One region of the Streptomyces sp. NPDC059092 genome, then DNA from elsewhere that is predicted to be linked to it. Evidence: riboswitches for the same ligand, from Rfam matches in the RefSeq annotation. Region 1 holds a riboswitch; each other region holds the start of a gene.
The links. A riboswitch is a leader RNA that binds a small molecule or an ion and turns the genes downstream of it on or off. The one in region 1 is predicted to bind thiamine pyrophosphate.
Positions count from the first base shown of each region.

Region 2: linked by a shared signal. The riboswitch ahead of thiC (phosphomethylpyrimidine synthase ThiC) and the one ahead of ACFXPL_RS27960 (thiamine ABC transporter substrate binding subunit) in region 1 are both predicted to bind thiamine pyrophosphate.
Region 3: linked by a shared signal. The riboswitch ahead of thiO (glycine oxidase ThiO) and the one ahead of ACFXPL_RS27960 (thiamine ABC transporter substrate binding subunit) in region 1 are both predicted to bind thiamine pyrophosphate.

Region 1 is NZ_JBHZEJ010000060.1:14,623-21,208, reverse strand. It holds gene ACFXPL_RS27975 (LOG family protein) at 1-114, shown strand, start outside; gene ACFXPL_RS27970 (ABC transporter ATP-binding protein) at 550-1,620, opposite strand; gene ACFXPL_RS27965 (ABC transporter permease) at 1,620-3,233, opposite strand; gene ACFXPL_RS27960 (thiamine ABC transporter substrate binding subunit) at 3,407-4,531, opposite strand; TPP riboswitch at 4,622-4,747, opposite strand; gene rlmN (23S rRNA (adenine(2503)-C(2))-methyltransferase RlmN) at 4,787-5,893, opposite strand; gene ACFXPL_RS27950 (phosphatidate cytidylyltransferase) at 6,010-6,586, opposite strand, start outside.
Region 2 is NZ_JBHZEJ010000007.1:32,966-39,551, forward strand. It holds gene ACFXPL_RS06505 (YibE/F family protein) at 1-809, opposite strand, end outside; TPP riboswitch at 950-1,094, shown strand; gene thiC (phosphomethylpyrimidine synthase ThiC) at 1,087-3,000, shown strand; gene ACFXPL_RS06515 (hypothetical protein) at 3,109-3,954, opposite strand; gene ACFXPL_RS06520 (metallophosphoesterase) at 4,095-5,405, opposite strand; gene ACFXPL_RS06525 (LacI family DNA-binding transcriptional regulator) at 5,896-6,586, opposite strand, start outside.
Region 3 is NZ_JBHZEJ010000032.1:75,514-82,099, reverse strand. It holds gene ACFXPL_RS20100 (hypothetical protein) at 1-692, opposite strand, end outside; gene metF (methylenetetrahydrofolate reductase [NAD(P)H]) at 705-1,622, opposite strand; gene thiE (thiamine phosphate synthase) at 1,866-2,516, opposite strand; gene ACFXPL_RS20085 (Rv2175c family DNA-binding protein) at 2,649-3,014, opposite strand; gene ACFXPL_RS20080 (NAD(P)/FAD-dependent oxidoreductase) at 3,121-4,359, opposite strand; TPP riboswitch at 4,497-4,610, shown strand; gene thiO (glycine oxidase ThiO) at 4,608-5,936, shown strand; gene thiS (sulfur carrier protein ThiS) at 5,948-6,148, shown strand; gene ACFXPL_RS20065 (thiazole synthase) at 6,154-6,586, shown strand, end outside.

The sequences.
Region 1 (6,586 bases):
ACGTGGCCACTGCTCCAAGCGCTGGCGAAGGAGCGCCCGATGGAGACGCGGATCGCACTCGTCGACTCGGTGGACGAGGCTCCTGCCGCGCTCGCCAGGCTCTGCACGGCCTGAGGCCCGGACGCAAGCGGGATTCACCGCGGGAACGTGGCCGGTCGCTCGTACCAACGATCCCCCGCTCACTTCCTCACGCACCGCCCCGTAGCTGCGCTTCCGCCTCATCGCCTGGGCTGCCTCACGGTCTACCTTCAGTCCGCCCTTTCGCGTGCGGCAGGGCATGACCAAGACAACGGCCGCAGCACAGAGGCGCGCGCAGGACCTCGCGCCAACGCGTCGCAGCAGCCCTCGACGAATACATGAATGCCACGTCTGCCGCCGGGGACGGCGGATTTCTCCTCAAAGACACCGCCTCTCAGGAACCTATGCGTGCCATGCGGATCGTGGCGCACAAGGACGGCCCGATTACCCGATAAAGCGTCTACGAAGACAACCTCTCCATCGCTGTCACCTGCACTCCGTGAGCGAGGTTCAGGGCGCTGCCTGTACGCCTCATACAGGGTGTTCGTCCCGCTCCTTCAGGACCACCACATCCTCGGCGGCGAAGGCGACACCTACCGTCGTGCCCTCCGCCGGGGCGGCGTGCAGCCCGCACTCGGCCTCCAGGACCGGCCCGTCGCCGGGCCGGTCGGGGCGCAGTAGAACGGCGACGCGGCTGCCCCGGAAGGTACGGGCCTCGACGGTGCAGCGCAGCCCTTGCGCCGCGTCGACCAGCCGTACCCCGGCCGGCCGTACCAGGAGGAGTCGTTCCCCCCGCGCGGAGCCCTTCGGTACAGGGATCCGGCCCCAGGCGGTTTCGGCGGCCTCGTCGCCCACGGTCGCGGGGACGACGTTGTCGAAGCCGAGGAACCGCGCCACGAACGCGGAGGCGGGCCGCTGCCAGACCTCCAGCGGTGTGCCGCTCTGGGCGATGCGGCCGTCGCGCATCACCACGACACGGTCGGCGAGCGCGAAAGCCTCGCCCTGGTCGTGAGTGACGGCGAGCACGGTCGTACCGAGCCGTCCGAAGAGGCCACGCAGTTCGACCACGAGACGCTCGCGCAGGCTTCGGTCCAACTGACCGAGCGGCTCGTCCAGCATCAGCAGCCGCGGCTGGGGCGCGAGCGCCCGGGCCAGGGCAACCCGCTGCTGCTCGCCGCCGGAGAGCGCGGCGACGGCGCGCGGTCCGGCGCCCGACAGGCCCACAAGTCCAAGCAGTTCCTCAACCCGCCGGGACTGCTCGTCGCGTGACGCACCGCGCATCCGCAGGCCGAAGGCGACGTTTCCCGCCACGTCACGCTGCGGGAAGAGCTGGTGATCCTGGAACATCAGCCCGACGCCACGTCGATGCACCGGCACCCCGTACTGGTCGGTGCCGTCCAGGAAGATCCGTCCGGCGTCCGGAGTCTGCAGGCCCGCTACGACGCGCAACAGTGTCGACTTGCCGCTTCCGCTCGGCCCGAGCACACAGACGATCTCGTGCTCGGCCACTTCCAGATCGACCGCGTTGAGCGCGGCGTGCGGGGCGGTGCCGAGACCGGTGCCGAACCGCACGGTCACATCCGACAGAGTCAGCAAAGCCATCAGAACTCTCCCGAGCGGTCGGTACGGATACGTTCGAGCGCCAGCAGCGACACCGCGCACACCACCATCAGAACCGTGGACAGGGCCATCGCCTGCCCGTAGTTGAGCTCGCCGGGCCGGCTCAGCAGCCGCGCCACGGCCACCGGCAGCGTCGGCCGGTCGGGACGCGCGATGAAGACCGTGGCACCGAACTCACCGAGCGAGACAGCGAAGGCGAACCCTGCCGCAACAAGTGTGGCCCGCCGTACCAACGGCAGATCGACTTCCCGCCAGGCGCGCAGCGGAGACGCCCCGAGGACGGCCGCCGCCTCGCGCAGCCGCCCGTCCACCGCGCGCAGCACCGGCAGCATGGTCCGTACGACGAAGGGCACACCCACCAGCGCCTGGGCGAGCGGTACGAGGATCCACGAGGCCCGCAGATCGAGAGGCGGTTTGTCGAGCGTGATCAGGAAGCCGAAACCGACGGTCACGGCGGAGACGCCGAGCGGCAGCATCAGCAGGGCGTCGAAGCCCCGTACGAGGCGTCCGGCGCGGCGGGTCAGCGCGGCGGCGGCGAGGCCGCCGACCACCACCGCGATGGCCGTGGCGACCAACGCGTACCGCAGCGAGTTCCAGACGGCCTCCAGCGGCGGCACGAGGAAGGTGCCACCACTCGCGTCCGCCGAGGCGAGAGCCCGGTAGTAGGCGAACCCGTAACCGCCTTGGCCGTCGAGGGAGCGCTCGACGAGCACCCCCAGCGGCAAAAGGATCAGGAGCGCGACAGTCGCCAGCACGCAACCGAGCAGCGCCCACTGCCCGGCTCCGTGGGGCCGCCGCGCGGTCTGTGCCGGGTCGACGAGCTTCAGGGCGGTTTCCCGCCTCCGTACGGTCCCGGCGTGTACGGCGAGAATCGCGCCGACCGCCGCGAACTGCACGAGCGTCAGCACGGCCGCGGTGGGCAGGTCGAGGAGCTGCGCGGTCTGCCGGTAGATCTCGACCTCGAGGGTGGAGAAGCCGGGTCCTCCGAGGATCTGTACGACGCCGAAGGAGGTGAATGTGAAGAGGAAGACCATCAGCGCGGCGGCGGCGACTGCGGGGGCGAGTGCGGGCAGGGTCACGTGCCGCCACGCCGCGAGGCGTCCGGCGCCCAGGACGCGCGCGGCTTCCTCCTGGCGCGGGTCGAGCTGTGACCACAGGCCGCCCACGGTGCGTACGACCACCGCGTAGTTGAAGAAGACATGGGCAAGAAGGATCGCCCAGACAGTGGTGTCGAGCCGTACACCCCAGAGGTCGTCAAGAAGTCCACCGCGCCCGAGAAGCGCCAGGAAGGCGGTACCGACGACAACAGTGGGCAGCACGAAGGGCACGGTGACCACTGCGCGCAGGAGTTGCTTCCCCGGAAAGGTGAAGCGTGCGAAGACGTAGCCGCCGGGCAGTGCGATCAGCAGCGTGAACGCGGTGGAGGCGAGCGCCTGCCATGTGGTGAACCACAGAACGCCGAGGATGTCTGGGCGGCTCAGTACGTCGCCGACGCGCCCGAACTGCCAGGCACCGTCCGCCTTGAGGCCGCGGCCGACGATCGCGGCCACGGGATAGGCGAAGAAGACCGCGAAGAAGGCGAGGGGCCCGGCCATGAGGGCGAGGCGCACGACGCTTCCGTACCCACGACCACGCCCCCGCCCTTCCTCGCCTCGCAAAGCGCCCCGCAGACCGCCCTGCAGGAGGCGCCGTACGCCGCCACGGCGCCGCAAGGTGCCTCGCCCGGCCAGGTCGTCCTCGTCCGCCGACCCGCCCTTCACTCCTGCGGTTACTTCACTACGAGAGAGGACCACGACTGGATCCACTGCTCACGGCCGGCGGCGATTCGGTCAGGCGCGACGGTCTCCGGCCGGTCCACGGTCGCGCCGAACTTCGTGAACAGTTCGGGCAGGGCGACGCCCTTGACCACGGGGTTGACGAACATGTTCAGCGGCATGTCCGCCTGGAACTTCTCGCTGATCAGGAAGTCCAGCAGGGCCTTGCCGCCGGCCACGTTCCTCGCACCGTCGAGCAGCCCCGCGAACTCGGTCTGCCGGAAGCAGGTGCCTGTGGAGACCCCTGTCGGTGCCTCCTGGGGCTGCGGCTTCGCGTACAGCACCTCGACGGGTGGGCTGGAGGCGTACGAGACGACCAGCGGCCGGTCGCCCTTGGCCTTCTTGCCGCCCGCGGAGCCGGAGAAGCTCTCGTTGTACGCCTGCTCCCAGCCGTCGACGACCTGGACACCGTTGGCCTTGAGCTTCTTCCAGTAGTCCTGCCAGCCGTTGTCCCCGTAGTGCGCGACAGTGCCCAGGAGGAAGCCGAGGCCGGGCGAGGACGTCGCGGCATTCTCGGTGACCAGGAGGTTCTTGTACTGGGGCTTGATCAGGTCTTCGAAGGACTGCGGCGACTCAAGCTTCTTGTCCGCAAAATACTTCTTGTCATAATTGATACAGATATCGCCGGTATCGATCGGCGTGACCCGGTGCTTCTCCTTGTCGAGCCGCGCGGTCGAGTTGACCCGGTCCAGCCCCTTCGCCTCGTACGGCGTGAACAGACCGTTGTCGAGGGCGCGGGAGAGCAGGGTGTTGTCGACGCCGAAGAAGACGTCGCCCTGGGGCGATCCCTTGGTGAGGATCTCCTTGTTGAGTGCTTCGCCGGCATCGCCGCTCTTCAGTACCTTGACGGTGTAGCCGGTCTCCTTGGTGAACTCTTTCAGCACCGCGGGGGACGCGTTGAACGAGTCGTGGCTGACGAGGGTGACGGTTTTGGACTGCGCGCCGTCGCTCCTCCCGCCGCCGGACGACGCGGAGCCATCGGAGCCGCCGCAGGCCGCGAGGGTCGCGATGCCGAGTGCCGCGGCGAGCGCCGCGGACGCCGCGTTTCTGACGCCGGTACGGGTACGGATGGTGCCCACTGGTTTTCCTCCTGGGATGTCCAGGAGAAGACGCGGCCCCACCCAGGGCCGGTCGTCTGTACGGACCGGACCTCGGGCAGGGCGCAACAGCTTGAGTGATGTCCGAACTTCCTACCCAGAATGACCTGGGCAAGGTTCAGAGGGTCTGCGACCGCTGCCCGCTCTCACGGACATGTGCCGCACTCTCAGCGCTGTGGCGCTCCCCTGTCGGAAAATATGCAATGCGTTTCGAGCCAAGGTTACCCCCAGGCCGCGCTAGCGCTCCGTGGCGGCCAACTGTCCGCACGCCCCGTCGATCTCCTGACCTCGCGTGTCGCGTACGGTCACCGGCACGCCGTGCGCCGCGATCGCCTCGACGAACTTCTTCTCGTCCTCCGGGCGTGACGCCGTCCACTTCGAGCCCGGCGTCGGATTGAGCGGGATCAGGTTGACGTGTACCCGCTTGCCCTTGAGGAGCCGGCCCAGCCGGTCGCCTCGCCACGCCTGGTCGTTGATGTCACGGATCAGGGCGTACTCGATGGAGATCCGGCGGCCGGACTTCTCCGCGTACTCCCACGCGGCGTCCAGCACCTCCCGCACCTTCCAGCGCGTATTGACCGGAACGAGCGTGTCGCGCAGCTCATCATCGGGGGCGTGCAGGGAGACCGCGAGCCGGCACTTGAAGCCCTCGTCGGCGAAGCGCAGCATCGCGGGCACCAGACCGACCGTGGAGACGGTGATCCCACGCTGCGAGATGCCCAGGCCGTCCGGCTCAGGGTCGGTGAGCCGCCTGATCGCGCCTACGACGCGCTTGTAGTTGGCGAGAGGCTCACCCATGCCCATGAAGACGATGTTGGACAGCCGTGCGGGGCCACCAGGGACCTCGCCGTCGCGCAACGCGCGCATCCCGTCGACGATCTGGTGGACGATCTCCGCAGTGGACAGATTGCGGTCCAGACCTGCCTGTCCGGTCGCACAGAAGGGGCAGTTCATCCCGCAGCCCGCCTGCGACGAGATGCACATGGTGACCCGGTCGGGATAGCGCATCAGTACGGACTCGACGAGCGTGCCGTCGTGCAGCCGCCAGAGCGTCTTACGGGTCGTGTCGTCGTCGCACGAGATGTGTCGCACCACCGACATCAGGTCGGGCAGCAACTCCGTCGCGAGTTTCTGCCGCGCGGCGGCCGGGATGTCCGTCCACTGCTCGGGGTCGTGCGCGTACCGCGCGAAGTAGTGCTGCGACAGTTGCTTGGCGCGGAACGCCTTCTCCCCGATGGCGGCGACGGCCTCGCGGCGCTCGGCGGGGGTGAGGTCGGCGAGATGCCGCGGGGGCTTCTTGGCTCCGCGGGGCGCGACGAAAGTGAGTTCTCCGGGTGCAGGCATGGTCTGTCCAGTGTCGCAGACGACGCCGCGTGGCCTGTTGCCCCGTACGCCGCCACGAGCGACGGGGTACGCCGCCCCCGTGGGCGGCGTACCCCGTCAGAGCGGTCAGGGTCCCGTCAGGACCCCACGAAGAGCACCAGGAGCAGCCAGACGACCGGCGCAGTGGGCAGCAGCGAGTCGAGCCGGTCCATGATCCCGCCATGCCCCGGCAGCAGCGTGCCCATGTCCTTGATCCCGAGGTCACGCTTGATCATGGACTCACCCAGGTCCCCGAGGGTGGCACTGGCCGCAACGGCCAGACCGATCAGCAGCCCCTGCCACCAGGCGCCGCCGTCGATCAGGAACTCCATCAGAAGCGCGCCGGCCACCATGGCGAAGGTGACGGCGCCGCCGAGCCCCTCCCAGGTCTTGCCGGGGCTGATACGCGGCGCGAGCTTGTGCGTACCGAAGCGCCAGCCGACGGCGTACGCGCCGGTGTCGCTGACGACGGTCAGCACGAGGAACATCAGCACACGCTGCGAACCGTCCCCGGCCGTGAGCATCATCGCGACAAAGGTCGCCAGGAACGGCACGTAGAACGCGGCGAAGACCCCCGCGGTGACGTCCTTGAGGTAGCCCTCAGGTGGCTCCGTCATCCGCCAGATCAGCACGGCGAGCGCAGTGAGGGCCATCGCGACCCAGGCGCCCTCCGCG
Region 2 (6,586 bases), on a different contig from region 1:
TCGATCTCCGGGTAGAGGCCATGGATCAGCCCCGTGTTGTCATCGGTGTTCCCGGTCAGGCTCGCCCAGCCGATGAAGAGCGACCCCAGCAAGCCGATCAGCAGCAGCGAGATCAGGGTGCCGAGCACCGCCACCGAGGTACGGGCCGTCAGGCCGTGGCACAGATACAGCGCGACCAGCATGATCGCGCTCGCCCCCACCACCGCTACCACCAGCGGATTCGAGCCCTGGAGGATCGCCGGCAGGATGAACAGCGTCAGGATCGCGAACGAGACGACGAGCGCGACCAGCGCCATGACCCCCCGCATCCGTCCCACCACGATCACCGCGAGCGCGAAAATCCCGGCCAGCAGCGTCAACGGGAACTGGCGGTCCACATCGGACACCGAGTACTGAAGATCCCGGGGCGCGTCCGGCGCATAGGCGACCACAACGCCCTGTTTCACGTGAAACTGCCGCGGCGCGTCCGGCTGGACGATCTCGACGAAAGTGTGACCCTTCTCCTTGCCGTTCTTCAGCTCAACCGTCGCCTTCTTGCACTCGCCGGTCTCCTCCCGCACCGCCTCGCGGCCCTGGGGCGTCGAGGTGTCACCTGTCGACGGCACCTGGGAGGCGTTCACGTCCTTGCAGGCGACCCGCTCGATCTGGACGACCTGGCCCTCGAAGGTCTGCCGGTCGAAGCCCACACCGGTCCGCTCGTGCGCGGGCGCACCGCCCGGCCAGAGCACGGCAAGCCCGACCACCACAGCGGCCGCGAACGGAATCAGCACCGCCGCGATCACCTTGCGGAGGTGCCGGGAGACCGGCATGGCGGGGCCATGACTGTGCGAGTGGCCGTGCGGCTCGTGAGTCTGTGTGGGTGGGGTCACCGACCGATCATCCCAAGAAGCCGGAGGAAGCGGGGGGCCCTCTGTTCAGCGTGCCCGATATGACGCTAGCGTGGAGCCACCTTTGCACACGCGGGAGCTCGGAGCACCGGGCTGAGAGGGCGCTGACGTGTAGTCCCGGGGACGATTCCCCGGACACCTGCGCTGCGCCGACCGCTGAACCTGTTACCGGGTAATGCCGGCGTAGGGAGTAGGTCTCATGACCATTCAGGACGCACACACGCCTGCCTCCGGCTCGGAGGACACCAGCGCGGACCCGGCCCCTTCGGGCGGGACCGCGGACGGGCGGTCCATCGGCTGGCACAAGGGATACATCGAGGGCTCCCGCCCCGATCTCCGGGTGCCGGTCCGCCAGGTCCACCTCACCAACGGCGAGGACGTCACGCTGTACGACACCTCGGGGCCGTACACCGACCCCACCGTCGACACCGACGTGCGCCGCGGCCTCGCGCCGCTGCGGGAGAACTGGATCATCGGCCGCGGCGACACCGAGGAGTACGCGGGTCGTCCGCCACGCCCCGAGGACGACGGGCTCAAGCACACCTCCCCGCGCGGGGGGCTGCTCCGGAGCGGGGCGGCCGATCTGCGGGGTCTCGACGCGGTCTTCCCGGGGCGGCCACGCCAGCCGCGCCGGGGCCGCGAGGGCCGGGCGGTCACCCAGCTCGCGTACGCCCGCCGGGGGGAGATCTCCCCGGAGATGGAGTACGTCGCGATCCGCGAGAACGTCTCCCCCGAGGTCGTCCGCGAGGAGATCGCCGCCGGCCGCGCCGTGCTGCCGGCCAATGTCAATCACCCGGAGATCGAGCCGATGATCATCGGCAAGCGGTTCCTGGTGAAGGTCAACGCCAACATCGGCAACTCCGCGGTCACCTCCTCCATCGAGGAGGAGGTGGAGAAGATGACATGGGCGACCCGCTGGGGCGCGGACACCGTCATGGATCTCTCCACCGGCCGCAACATCCACACCACCCGCGAGTGGGTGCTGCGCAACTCCCCCGTGCCCATCGGCACCGTGCCGCTCTACCAGGCGCTCGAAAAGGTCGACGGCAAGGCCGAGGAGCTGACCTGGGAGATCTACAAGGACACGGTGATCGAACAGGCCGAGCAGGGCGTCGACTACATGACGGTCCACGCCGGTGTCCTGCTGCGCTATGTACCGCTCACCGCCCGTCGCAAGACCGGCATCGTCTCGCGCGGCGGCTCGATCATGGCCGCCTGGTGCCTCGCGCACCACAAGGAGTCGTTCCTGTACGAGAACTTCGACGAGCTGTGCGAGATCCTCGCCGCGTACGACGTGACGTACTCCCTCGGCGACGGCCTGCGGCCGGGCTCCATCGCGGACGCCAACGACGAGGCGCAGTTCGCCGAGTTGCGCACGCTGGGCGAGCTGAACACGATCGCCAAGAGCCACCACGTACAGACGATGATCGAGGGCCCGGGCCATGTCCCGATGCACAAGATCAAGGAGAACATCGACCTCCAGCAGGAGATCTGCGAGGAGGCGCCGTTCTACACGCTCGGCCCGCTGACCACCGATGTGGCCCCGGCGTACGACCACATCACCTCCGGGATCGGCGCGGCGATGATCGCGTGGTGGGGTACGGCGATGCTCTGCTACGTCACCCCCAAGGAACACCTCGGCCTCCCGGACCGCGACGACGTGAAGACGGGCGTGATCACGTACAAGATCGCGGCTCATGCGGCGGATCTCGCCAAGGGGCACCCGGGGGCGCAGGAGTGGGACGACGCGCTGTCGGACGCCCGGTTCGAGTTCCGGTGGGAGGACCAGTTCAATCTGGCGCTCGATCCGGACACGGCACGGGAGTTCCACGACGAGACGCTGCCGGCGGAACCCGCGAAGACGGCGCACTTCTGCTCGATGTGCGGCCCCAAATTCTGCTCGATGAAGATCTCGCAGGACATCCGGCGCAGGCACGGCGGCGAGATGACGGGCGGCGCGGGCGAGGCCGGCGCTGGCTCGGACGGTGCGGGCGAGGCCGTTGCGGATGGCTCGGACGGGGTGCCGGCCGACGAGATCGAGGCGGGCATGGCGGAGAAGTCCAAGGAGTTCGCCGCGGCCGGCAACCGGGTCTATCTGCCGCTGGTCGACTGACCGTTACGGCGCCGGGGCCGCTCGCCTGTTACGGACCCACCCGAGGCCCCCACGGTCCCGGGGGCGGCCCGACGGCGGGCGCCGGCAGGCCCGGGGCGCCCGGCCGGGTCATTCCGGCCGGTGCTCCGGGCCGCCGAAGTCGGGGCTGGTGAAGTCGGGGCCGCTGAAGTCCGGGCTGCTGAAGTTCGGCCGCTGCCCGGCGGTGGAGCCTTCGTGGGGGCTGCTGAAGTCCGGCCTGCTGTAGCCGATCTTGGGGAGCTGCTTGACCGAACGGGGCGGGCTCGGCGCCGCCGGGTCCGCGCTCGGGTCGGCCAGGGCCGCCCGCAGGAAGGGCAGGATGCCGCGCTCCAGCAGGGCGTGGCGCCAGGCCTCGCGCGCGCGGGCGACCTCGTCGGGCAGCTCTCGGCCGGCCGTCTCGTCGGCGGGGAGCTGCGTCGAGCTGTTGCGCAGCGCGGTGACCACCAGACCTACCGCGGCGGCCACGATCCCCAGCGCGGTGACGGCCGCGAAGAACCAGCCCACGGCGAGCATGCTGTCCGCGAAAGCGGGTGCCGGGTCGAGCGCCTTGAGGAGGAAGCCCACCAGCAGGAAGATCACCGCCGCGGTGCCGCCGAGGACCGGGACCAGGACCGTGATGACCGCCGTGATCCCGGCGCCGGAGTCCGTCGTGTCGTCCTCCGCCGGGTCGAGCACCGAGTCGCGTACCGACGCGGCGGTGCTCGGCGAGCGGAACTCCCCGCGGATCTTGGCGTAGTGCTCGTACTCGGCCGCCGCCGGCGTGGTGATCCGTTCCGTCGCGTTCAGCGCCATGGTGCGCAACTGCTCAGCGTTGAGCCGCTGCCCGACCGTGGCGAGGTCCGGACGTTCGTGCGCATTGCGCAGCACATCGCCAAGGATCCGCTCGAAATCCGCGCGATCCTCGCTCAGCAGGTGCGGAGCGCTTTTCATGTGCATCCCCCGATACTCCGTGGGGCCGTAGCGCCCGTGTGGAACGAGCCGCAGTCGGCGGAAACGGAGGAGAGCCTGCTACGGATAAGCCGATGGTAGAGCGGTTTTGGCGTGGCGTGACAGGGGGTTTCCGGAAAACACCTGTCCTACATTGAAGAGTTGGCCAATGGAAGCTGTACGACCAGCAGTTTTCCTGCCATCGTCACTCCGCCGTCCATGGCGATCGCCAGACCGTCGGCATATACGTGTGGCCCTTCCACCACCGGTCCGGTGTCGTCTTCGTCGTCCGACGCGTCTTCTGTGCCGACTTCGCCGAGCAGATAGGGAATCGGGCTGTGTCCGTGGACGACACGTCCTCCGCCGTACTGGGAGAGGAGTTCCTGGACCGCCTCGGGGCCGCCTTCGTCACGGAACGCGAAGCGTTTGGTGAGTTTGCGGAAGAGGTCCCAGCATTCGTCGGCGTCATTGCGCGTGAGGATCTGGTGGACGGTGTCGTTGACGTCGTCGATGGAGGAGCCGTAGTCGAGATAGGCCGTGGTGTCGGAGTGCATCAGCAGATGCCCGTCCTCCTCGACGACCGCGTCGAGCCGGGACATCCACTGGAGGTGGACGTCCTGGAGGCGCTCCATGTCGGTGCGCTGGCCGCCGTTGAGGATCCAGGCGGCCTGGAAGGTGGCGGTGCCCGCACCGGAGTTGACGGGCGTGTCGCCGAAGCGCCTGGCGCCGATGAGGAGCAGTTCGTGATTGCCCATCAGGGCCTTGCAGTAACCGCCGGCCGCCGCGGCCTCCGCGGAGAGCCGCATGACGAGGTCGATGACGCCGATGCCGTCGGGGCCCCGGTCGGTGAAGTCGCCGAGGAACCAGAGGCGGGCGTTGTCGGCCGCCCACCGGCCCTCGGTGTCGATGAGGCCCTGTTCGGCGAGTGCGGCGACGAGTTCGTCGAGGTAGCCGTGCACGTCACCGACGACGTAGAGCGGGCCCGGCCCGTCGGATTCGGTGTCCTCGGCGGGGGCGACGCCGACCTGCGCGGTGTCGCCCCGGTTGACCCTGGTGATCACCGGGAGGTCGCGCTCGGTGGGGGTGTACCCCTCCGGCATGTCGTCGGCGGGTACCGCGTCGCCGGGGTGCACAGAGGCGTCGGCCGCGGGGCGCCCGGGGGCACCGGGCGGGTGTTCCGCGGTCTGCGCCGCGGTCGCGGCGAAGGCGTCAGGGCTTGCGGTCCCCTGCGCGGGGACGGTGCCCGACTGGTCCCGTACGGCGCTCGGCCGGTCCCGGACGGTGCCGGGCTGCTCCGGTGCGCCACCGGGGGGCCCCGAGGGGCTGCCCGGCGCGGGGCCGGCCGGTGCGGGCTGTCCCGGCTCTCCGGACTGCACGGGAACCTGCGCGTACGGCGGTACGCGGAAGTCGCGCAACGTCGCCGTCCGCACCGCGGGTCCCTGACCGGCCCCCTGTGTCATCGACCCCTCCACCACCATCGTGCCGCCGTACACCTCTCGGCCCCGCCGCGCCGCCGGACGGGTCGAGCCCGTCGGTGGAAAAGGGAAGGTCCGTGGTGTCGTGCGCCCATCATAGGAATGACCTCGGGCCTCTGTGACGCACCAGGGGTGGTGAATCCGATCGTACCGCCGGTTCGGCGGCTGTTTTCTCGCTGATCGCCCGAAATGCGGAAGGTCCGGCCGTTCGGCCGGTCGCGGGGATCCGCGGGTCACGTGGCGTCGGACGGCCGCGAACTCGGGGCCGTCGGCGGGCGCGTCCCGCTTTCGTACCGCCTCCGTACCGGTTCCGCACGGCGCTGGTACGGAGGCGTTCCGGCCGACCGGCCGGTTCTGTGCGGAACCGGGCCCCGTACGGGGAACTGGTGGAGCGCCCCGTACGGAACCGGTGGAGCGTCCCGTACGGAACCCGCCGTCGTGTACGGCCCCGGATCCGCGTCGCGTACGGCGCCGTTCAGTCGCCCGCCGGGGAGCGGGGCGCGCTGACCGTGGTGCGCGGCGGGCGGCGCTGCGAGGAGGTCCGGATGATCAGCTCGGTCGGTATCACCTGCTCGACCGGCCCATCCGTCTCGATCCCCTCGATGGCGTCGATGAGGAGCTGGATGACGGCGGTGCCGATACGGCGCGGCTTCAGCGAGAGCGTGGTGACGGGAGGTTCGGTGGAGGCGTACACCGTGGACTCGCTGCAGCAGACGATCAGCAGGTCCTCCGGGACCCGCAGCCCGTACCGACGGGCGGCGGCGAGCAGATCGGTGCCGTTGGGGTCGAAGAGGCCGTAGACGGCGTCGGGGCGGTCCGGGCGGGCCAGCAGCCGGTCGGCGGCGACGGCCCCGGCGCACGGGTCGTGGGCGGGGTAGGACTCGTAGACCGGATCCTGGCCGACGCGCTCGCACCAGCGCAGGTACGCCGTGGTGGAGAGCCGGGTGTACGTGTCCGTGGTGGTGCCGGTGAGCAGCCCGATACGGCGGGCCCCGGCGTCGGCGAGATGGTCGAGCAGGTCGAGGACGGCCGCCTCGTGGTCGTTGTCGACCCAGGCGGTGACGGGGAGGGTGCCCGCGGGCCGGCCGTCGGAGACGACGGGAAGGCCCTGGCGGACGAGTTCGGCGACGACGGGATCCTGGTCGGAGGGGTCGATGACCACGGTG
Region 3 (6,586 bases), on a different contig from region 1:
GACCCGTAGCCGTAGCCGTCCTGGCTCGCGGCGTAGGTGTCCTGCGTCGCGTAGCCGCTCTGCCCGGCGTACAAGTCCTGGGCCGGGTACGCGTCGTGCGGGGCGTAGGGATCGTGTGCCGCGTAGGCGTCGTGGCCGGCCTGCCGCGTCCCGTAGCCGGGGTGTGCGTCGTAACCGCCGCCGTACCCGCCCGAGTCGGCCGGGTCCGTGGACGCGTTCGCGTGGGAAGCAGCGTGCGAGGCGGTGTGTGCGTCCTGGACGGCGTCGTCGTAGACGCCGTACTGCCCGGTGTCGTCGGGCAGCGGTTCCGTCGCGTACACCGACGCCTGACCGGCCACCCGCGCCGCCGGCTCGTACTCCAGGTCCGAGACCTCAAGGGCGGGTTCGCGGTCGGCGGCCGGCTCGCCGACGGCCTTGCGGCGGCGGCTCGCCCCCGGCCTGCCGCCGATGGCCCACCCCGTCGAGAAGCCGCTGCGGAAGGAGAGCGTCACATACGTCTGGCCGACCGCGAAGGCGATGGTGCCGAGCACGATGACGGGAACTGACGGGATCAGCACACCGAGCACGACACCCATGAACCCGGTGAAGGCGAGCATCCGCCAGCGCAGCCGCGCCTTGTACTGGAGCAGCACCTCCGCCAGCAGCCAGAGAGCAACGATGCCGAATGCGATGTAGAGGACCGTCCAGCCCATGCCCGCCCCTAGTCACGACTGCTCGTGCAGTCCGAGATTCTCGTAGATTTCGAGCGTCGCCGTGGAATTGTTGAGTGTGATGAAGTGGAGGCCCGGTACGCCTTCGGACAGCAGTCCGGCGCAGAACTCCGTCGCGAACTCGATGCCAATGGAGCGTACAGCGACCGGATCGTCCTTGACGGAGAGGATCCGCTCTTTCAGCTCCGCCGGGAAGACCGCTGTGGAGAGCTGGGGCAATCGCTCCAGCATCTTCACACTGGTGACCGGCATGATCTCGGGAATGATGGGGGTCGCGCAACCCGCGGCGGCGACCCGGTCGCGGAGCCGCAGATAGCCCTCCGGGTCAAAGAACATCTGGGTGATCGCGTAGTCGGCGCCGGCCCGGCACTTGGCGACGAAGTGCCGGATGTCGGTGTCCCGGTCGGCCGAGCGCGGATGCATCTCGGGAAAGGCTGCCACACCGACGCAGAAGTCCCCGGACTCCTTGATGAGCCTGACCAGATCGGCGGCGTACCGGACGCCCTGGGGGTGTTCGACCCACTCTCCCATCGGGTCGCCGGGCGGGTCGCCCCGTACGGCGAGGATGTTGCGGATCCCGGCGTCGGCGTACTGCCCGACCATGTTGCGCAGCTCGGCGACGGACTGGTCCACGGCCGTGAGGTGCGCGACGGGGGTGAGGGTCGTGTCGGAGGCGATCCGCTGCGTGGCCCTGACCGTGCCCTCCCGGGTGGAACCGCCCGCCCCGTAGGTCACGGAGACGAAGCTCGGGGCGACCGCCTCGACTCTGCGCAGCGCGTTCCAGAGGTTCCGCTCGCCCTTCTCGGTCTTGGGCGCCCAGAACTCGAAGGAGTACGAGGTTTTTCCGGTCGCGAGCAGATCACGCACCGTACGCGCGTGATCCGATCGGGTCGAAGCTGTGCCAAGGGCCATATGTGCAGGTTATCGAGGGTGTGGCGACCACCCAACCGAACGTGGGTCTTTTAACGGTATTGCCCGGAGTCATGTCCACCCCTCGGACACGACACGGGCCGGCTCGACACCGGTGCGGCACGACACCGGTGCGGCACGACACCGGTGCGGCACGACACCGGTGCGGCACGACACCGGTGCGGCACGACACCGGTGCGGCACGACACGGTTCAGGGTGCGCGCCGGGTCAGGAGGCCCCCCGGGTCAGGAGGCGCGCTCCCGTATCCGCTCGGCCAGGGCCGCCGTCGCGCCGGCCGGGTCGTCGGCCTCCGTGATCGCCCGTACGACGACGACCCTGCGGGCCCCGGCGTCCAGTACCTCGTCCAGGTTGCCCGCGTCGATCCCGCCGATCGCGAACCACGGGCGGTCCGTGCCGCTCGCCGCCGCGTACCGCACCAGATCGAGCCCCGGGGCGTGGCGGCCCGGCTTGGTGGGAGTGGGCCAGCAGGGGCCCGTACAGAAGTAGTCCACGCCGGGCTCGGCGACCGCCGCGTCCACCTCGGCGCGCGCGTGGGTGGACCGGCCGATCAGCGGGGCGGTGCCGAGGATGGCACGGGCCGCCGGGACGGGCAGGTCACCCTGGCCGAGGTGGAGCACGTCGGAGTCGATGGCGTGCGCCACATCGGCACGGTCGTTCACCGCGAGCAGCCTGCCGTGGCGACGGCAGGCGTCGGCGAAGACCTGGAGGTGGTCCAGCTCCTCGGCCGCTTCCATGCCCTTGTCACGGAGCTGCACGATGTCCACGCCGGAGGCCAGCACGGCGTCGAGGAACGCGGAGAGGTCCCCCTGCCGCTTACGGGCGTCCACGCACAGGTAGAGCCGGGCGTCGGACAGCGCCTCATGGGGCGTGGGCATCGGAAGGTCCCCCCGTTGGTTCTGCGTCGTGGTTCTGCGTCGTGGTTCCGCGTCGTGGGTCTGTGCCTCGGATCCGCATCGCCTCCGTGGCCGGGCCGCGACGAGGCCGCCCGGCCACGGAGGACGAGGCCGTCAGACGGCGAGCGCCTGGGCCCGGCGCTTCACCTCCGTACCGCGGTTCTCGCTGAGCGCCTGCGCGGGGGTGCCGGGCAGGCTCGGGTCGGGGGTGAAGAGCCACTCAAGCATCTCTTCGTCGGTGAAGTGGTCGTCCCTCAGGAGCGTCAGGGTCCCGGCCAGGCCCTTGACGACCTTGTTGCCGTCGATGAAGGCCGCGGGCACCTGGAGCGCCCTGTTCTCACCCCGGCGCACCGCGATGAGCTGGCCGTCCTTCACCAACTGCCGCACGCGCGTCACCTCAATATCGAACATTTCGGCGATATCGGGCAGGTGGAGCCAGGCGGGGACGAGAGCATCGATCTTTGCGTCAATCTCGGTCACAGGACAAGCCTGCCATCCCGGACCGACACTGGGCACCCCGAGCCACTCCGGACGGGGCAAAAACGGGCCGTAACGGCCCCCGGGGACGGTCCGATCGCACGGAAAGTCAGAGCGCCGCCTTGCGCAGCGGTACCGCCGGGTCGGCCGTCAGCCCCGGGTCGAGGCGCCTCCCCGCCTCGATCAGCTTGCGGCCCTGCGCCAGGTCACGGGGTCTCCCGACAGCCAGCAGCGCCACCAGGACACCGTCACGCAGCCAGACCGCCGACCAGGCCGCTCCCGCCGGGTCGCCGCGCCGCACCAGGGTGTCGGCCGCCGCCTGGTGGCCCGCGTACTGGACGAACCGGCCGAACTGCTCCGACCAGAAGTACGGCACGGGATCGTAGACCCGGTCGGTCTCGCCGACGGCCTGCGCGGCCACCGTGAGCGGGCCCTGGAGCGCGTTGTCCCAGTGGTGGACGAGCAGCCGTTCGCCGTAGCGCGCCGACGGGAAGGACGCACAGTCACCGACCGCGTACACGTCGGGCAGCGAGGTGCGCAGCCGCTCGTCCGCGGTGACCGAGCCGTCCGCGCCCAGCGCGATGCCCGAGCCCGCGAGCCAGGCCGTCGCGGGCCGAGCGCCGATGCCGACCACCACCGCGTCGGCGGGGAGCCGGCGGCCGTCGGCGAGGACGACCTCGCCCTGCTCGACGCCGGCCACCCGCGCGTGTGTCAGCAGCGTGGCGCCGCTCTTCGCGTACCAGCCGGTCATGGGGGCGGCGACCTCGGCCGGCAGGGCGCCGGGGAGCGGCCGGTCGGCAGCCTCCACGACCGTCACGGCGCATCCGGCCTCACGGGCGGCGGTGGTGAACTCCGCCCCGATCCACCCGGCGCCCACGACCACGACCCGCTGCCGCCGCTCCAGCACCGGGCGCAGCCGCTCGGCGTCGTCGAGCGTGCGCAGCGGATGGACGCCTGGTACCCCCTGCGTGCCGGGCAGTACGGCGGCCTCGGCCCCGGTGGCGATGACCAGCACGTCGTACGGGACGGGCCCGGCGGTGGTGTCGATCTCCCGGGCGGACGGGCGCAGCCCGGTGGCCTTGCGGCCCACTACGAGGTCGACGGCGAGAGCTTCGAAGTCGATGTCGAAGGCCGATCCGTCGGCCTGGCCGAGGAGCACGGCCTTGGAGAGCGGGGGCCGGTCGTAGGGCGGGTGCGGTTCCTCACCGATCAGGGTGATCCGGCCCTCGTACCCCTTCTCGCGCAGGGCCACGGCGGTCTGTACGCCCGCCATGCCCGCGCCGACGACGACCACCCCGGGCCCATCCGCCCGCCCGTCCTGTCCGTGTTCCTGCCGCTGTTCGCTCACCCGGTCACCTTAGAGCGGCGCGGGGCCCGGGCCGCTTCAAGGTGGCGGGACCGCCGGGAGGACGAGTCCGTCCCATGAACGGGCCACCAGCGGCGCTCCCTTACCGTGCCGCACACCGCGCGTTAGGCTGGCCGTCGACACTACCTCGCGGGAGTCCGGACGCACCGGGCTGAGAGGGAGGCTGGAGCGGCCTCCGACCGTACGAACCTGATCCGGGTCATGCCGGCGAAGGGAGGGGCTGGACGCCCATGCAGTCATCCCAACCGCGACCTCGGCGGTCACCTCGGGAAGAACCGCCCCACGGAACACGGCGGGCCGTTTCCCCATCCCCTACGGGGTACGACGTCCTCGTCGTCGGGGGCGGGATCATCGGCCTGGTCACGGCTTGGCGGGCGGCGCAGCGCGGGCTGCGTACCGCCGTCGCCGACCCCGATCCTGGCGGCGGCGCGGCGCGCGTCGCGGCGGGCATGCTGGCCGCCGTCACCGAACTCCACCACGGCGAGCAGACCCTGCTCGGCCTCAACCTCGCCTCCGCCGAGCGGTATCCCGCGTTCGTCGAGGAGCTGGAGGAGGCGAGCGGCCGGGACACCGGCTACCGCGCGTGCGGCACGCTCGCCGTGGCGCTGGACTCCGACGACCGGGCCCAGCTCCGTGAGCTGCACGCCCTCCAGGTGCGCTCGGGGCTGACGTCCGAGTGGCTCACTGGGCGCGAATGCCGGCGCCTGGAGCCGATGCTCGCGCCGGGCGTACGTGGTGGTCTGCGGGTCGACGGCGACCACCAGATCGATCCGCGCCGGCTCGCGGCGGCGCTCCTCAGCGCCTGCGAACGGGCCGGGGTGGTCTTCCACCGCGCCTGGGCGCGGCGGCTCTCCGTCGTACGGGACCGGGCCGCCGGCGCCTTCCTGGCCGACGGCCACGAGCTGAGCGCCGACCGGGTGGTGCTGGCGGGCGGCAGCCTCAGCGGCTCGCTGGCGGGCGTCCCCGCGGAGGCGGTGCCGCCCGTACGGCCGGTCAAGGGGCAGGTCCTGCGCCTGGCGGTGCCCCGTCCGTACGCGCCCTTCCTGTCCCGGACGGTACGGGCCGTGGTGCGCGGCTCCCAGGTCTATCTCGTGCCGCGCGAGAACGGCGAGCTGGTCATCGGCGCGACCAGCGAGGAGCTGGGCTGGGACACGACGGTCACGGCGGGCGGGGTGTACGAGCTGCTGCGCGACGCGCACGAGCTGGTGCCCGGCATCACCGAACTGCCGCTCACCGAGACCCGTGCGGGGCTGCGCCCCTGCTCGCCGGACAACGCGCCGCTGCTCGGGCCGACCGTGCTGCCGGGGCTGTCGCTGGCCACCGGCCACCACCGCAACGGGGTGCTGCTGACGCCGGTCACCGGTGACGTGCTGGCGACGGTCCTGACGACCGGTGAACTTCCGCCCGGGGCCGCGCCCTTCACCCCGCTGCGCTTCACCCGTGCCGCGTCCGGCTCATCCGGCGCGTCCGCGTCCCCCACCGCGACCGGCTCACCCCACGCGGCCGGCTTCCCTACCGCGACCCCTTCTCCGTCCGCATCCCTGGAGCAGTCCGTATGAACACCGCCGTGATGTACGTCTCCGTCAACGGCGAGCCACGCGAGTTCGCCGCCGCGACCACGCTCGACACCGTCGTCGCGACCCTCACTCCGGCGCGCTCCGGGGTGGCCGCCGCCGTCAACGAGACAGTGGTCCCCCGTACCCGCTGGTCCGGTACCGCGCTGAGCGACGGCGACCGGGTGGAAGTCCTCACCGCTGTCCAGGGAGGCTGACCGGCATGGCCGACGACCTGCTCACCATCGGCTCCACCACCTTCGCCTCCCGGCTGATCATGGGGACGGGCGGGGCGCCCAGCCTCGACGTCCTCGAACGTTCGCTGATCGCCTCCGGCACCGAACTGACCACGGTCGCGATGCGCCGGCTCGACCCCACCGTGCAGGGCTCCGTGCTCTCCGTGCTGAACGCGCTGGGCATCCGTCCGCTGCCCAACACGGCGGGCTGTTTCACCGCCGGTGAGGCCGTCCTGACCGCCCGGCTCGCCCGCGAGGCGCTCGGCACGGAGTGGATCAAGCTGGAGGTGGTCGCGGACGAGCGCACCTTGCTGCCCGATCCGGTCGAGCTGCTGGATGCCGCGGAAACGCTGGTGGACGACGGTTTCACGGTCCTGCCGTACACCAACGACGACCCGGTCCTCGCGGCGAAGCTGGAGG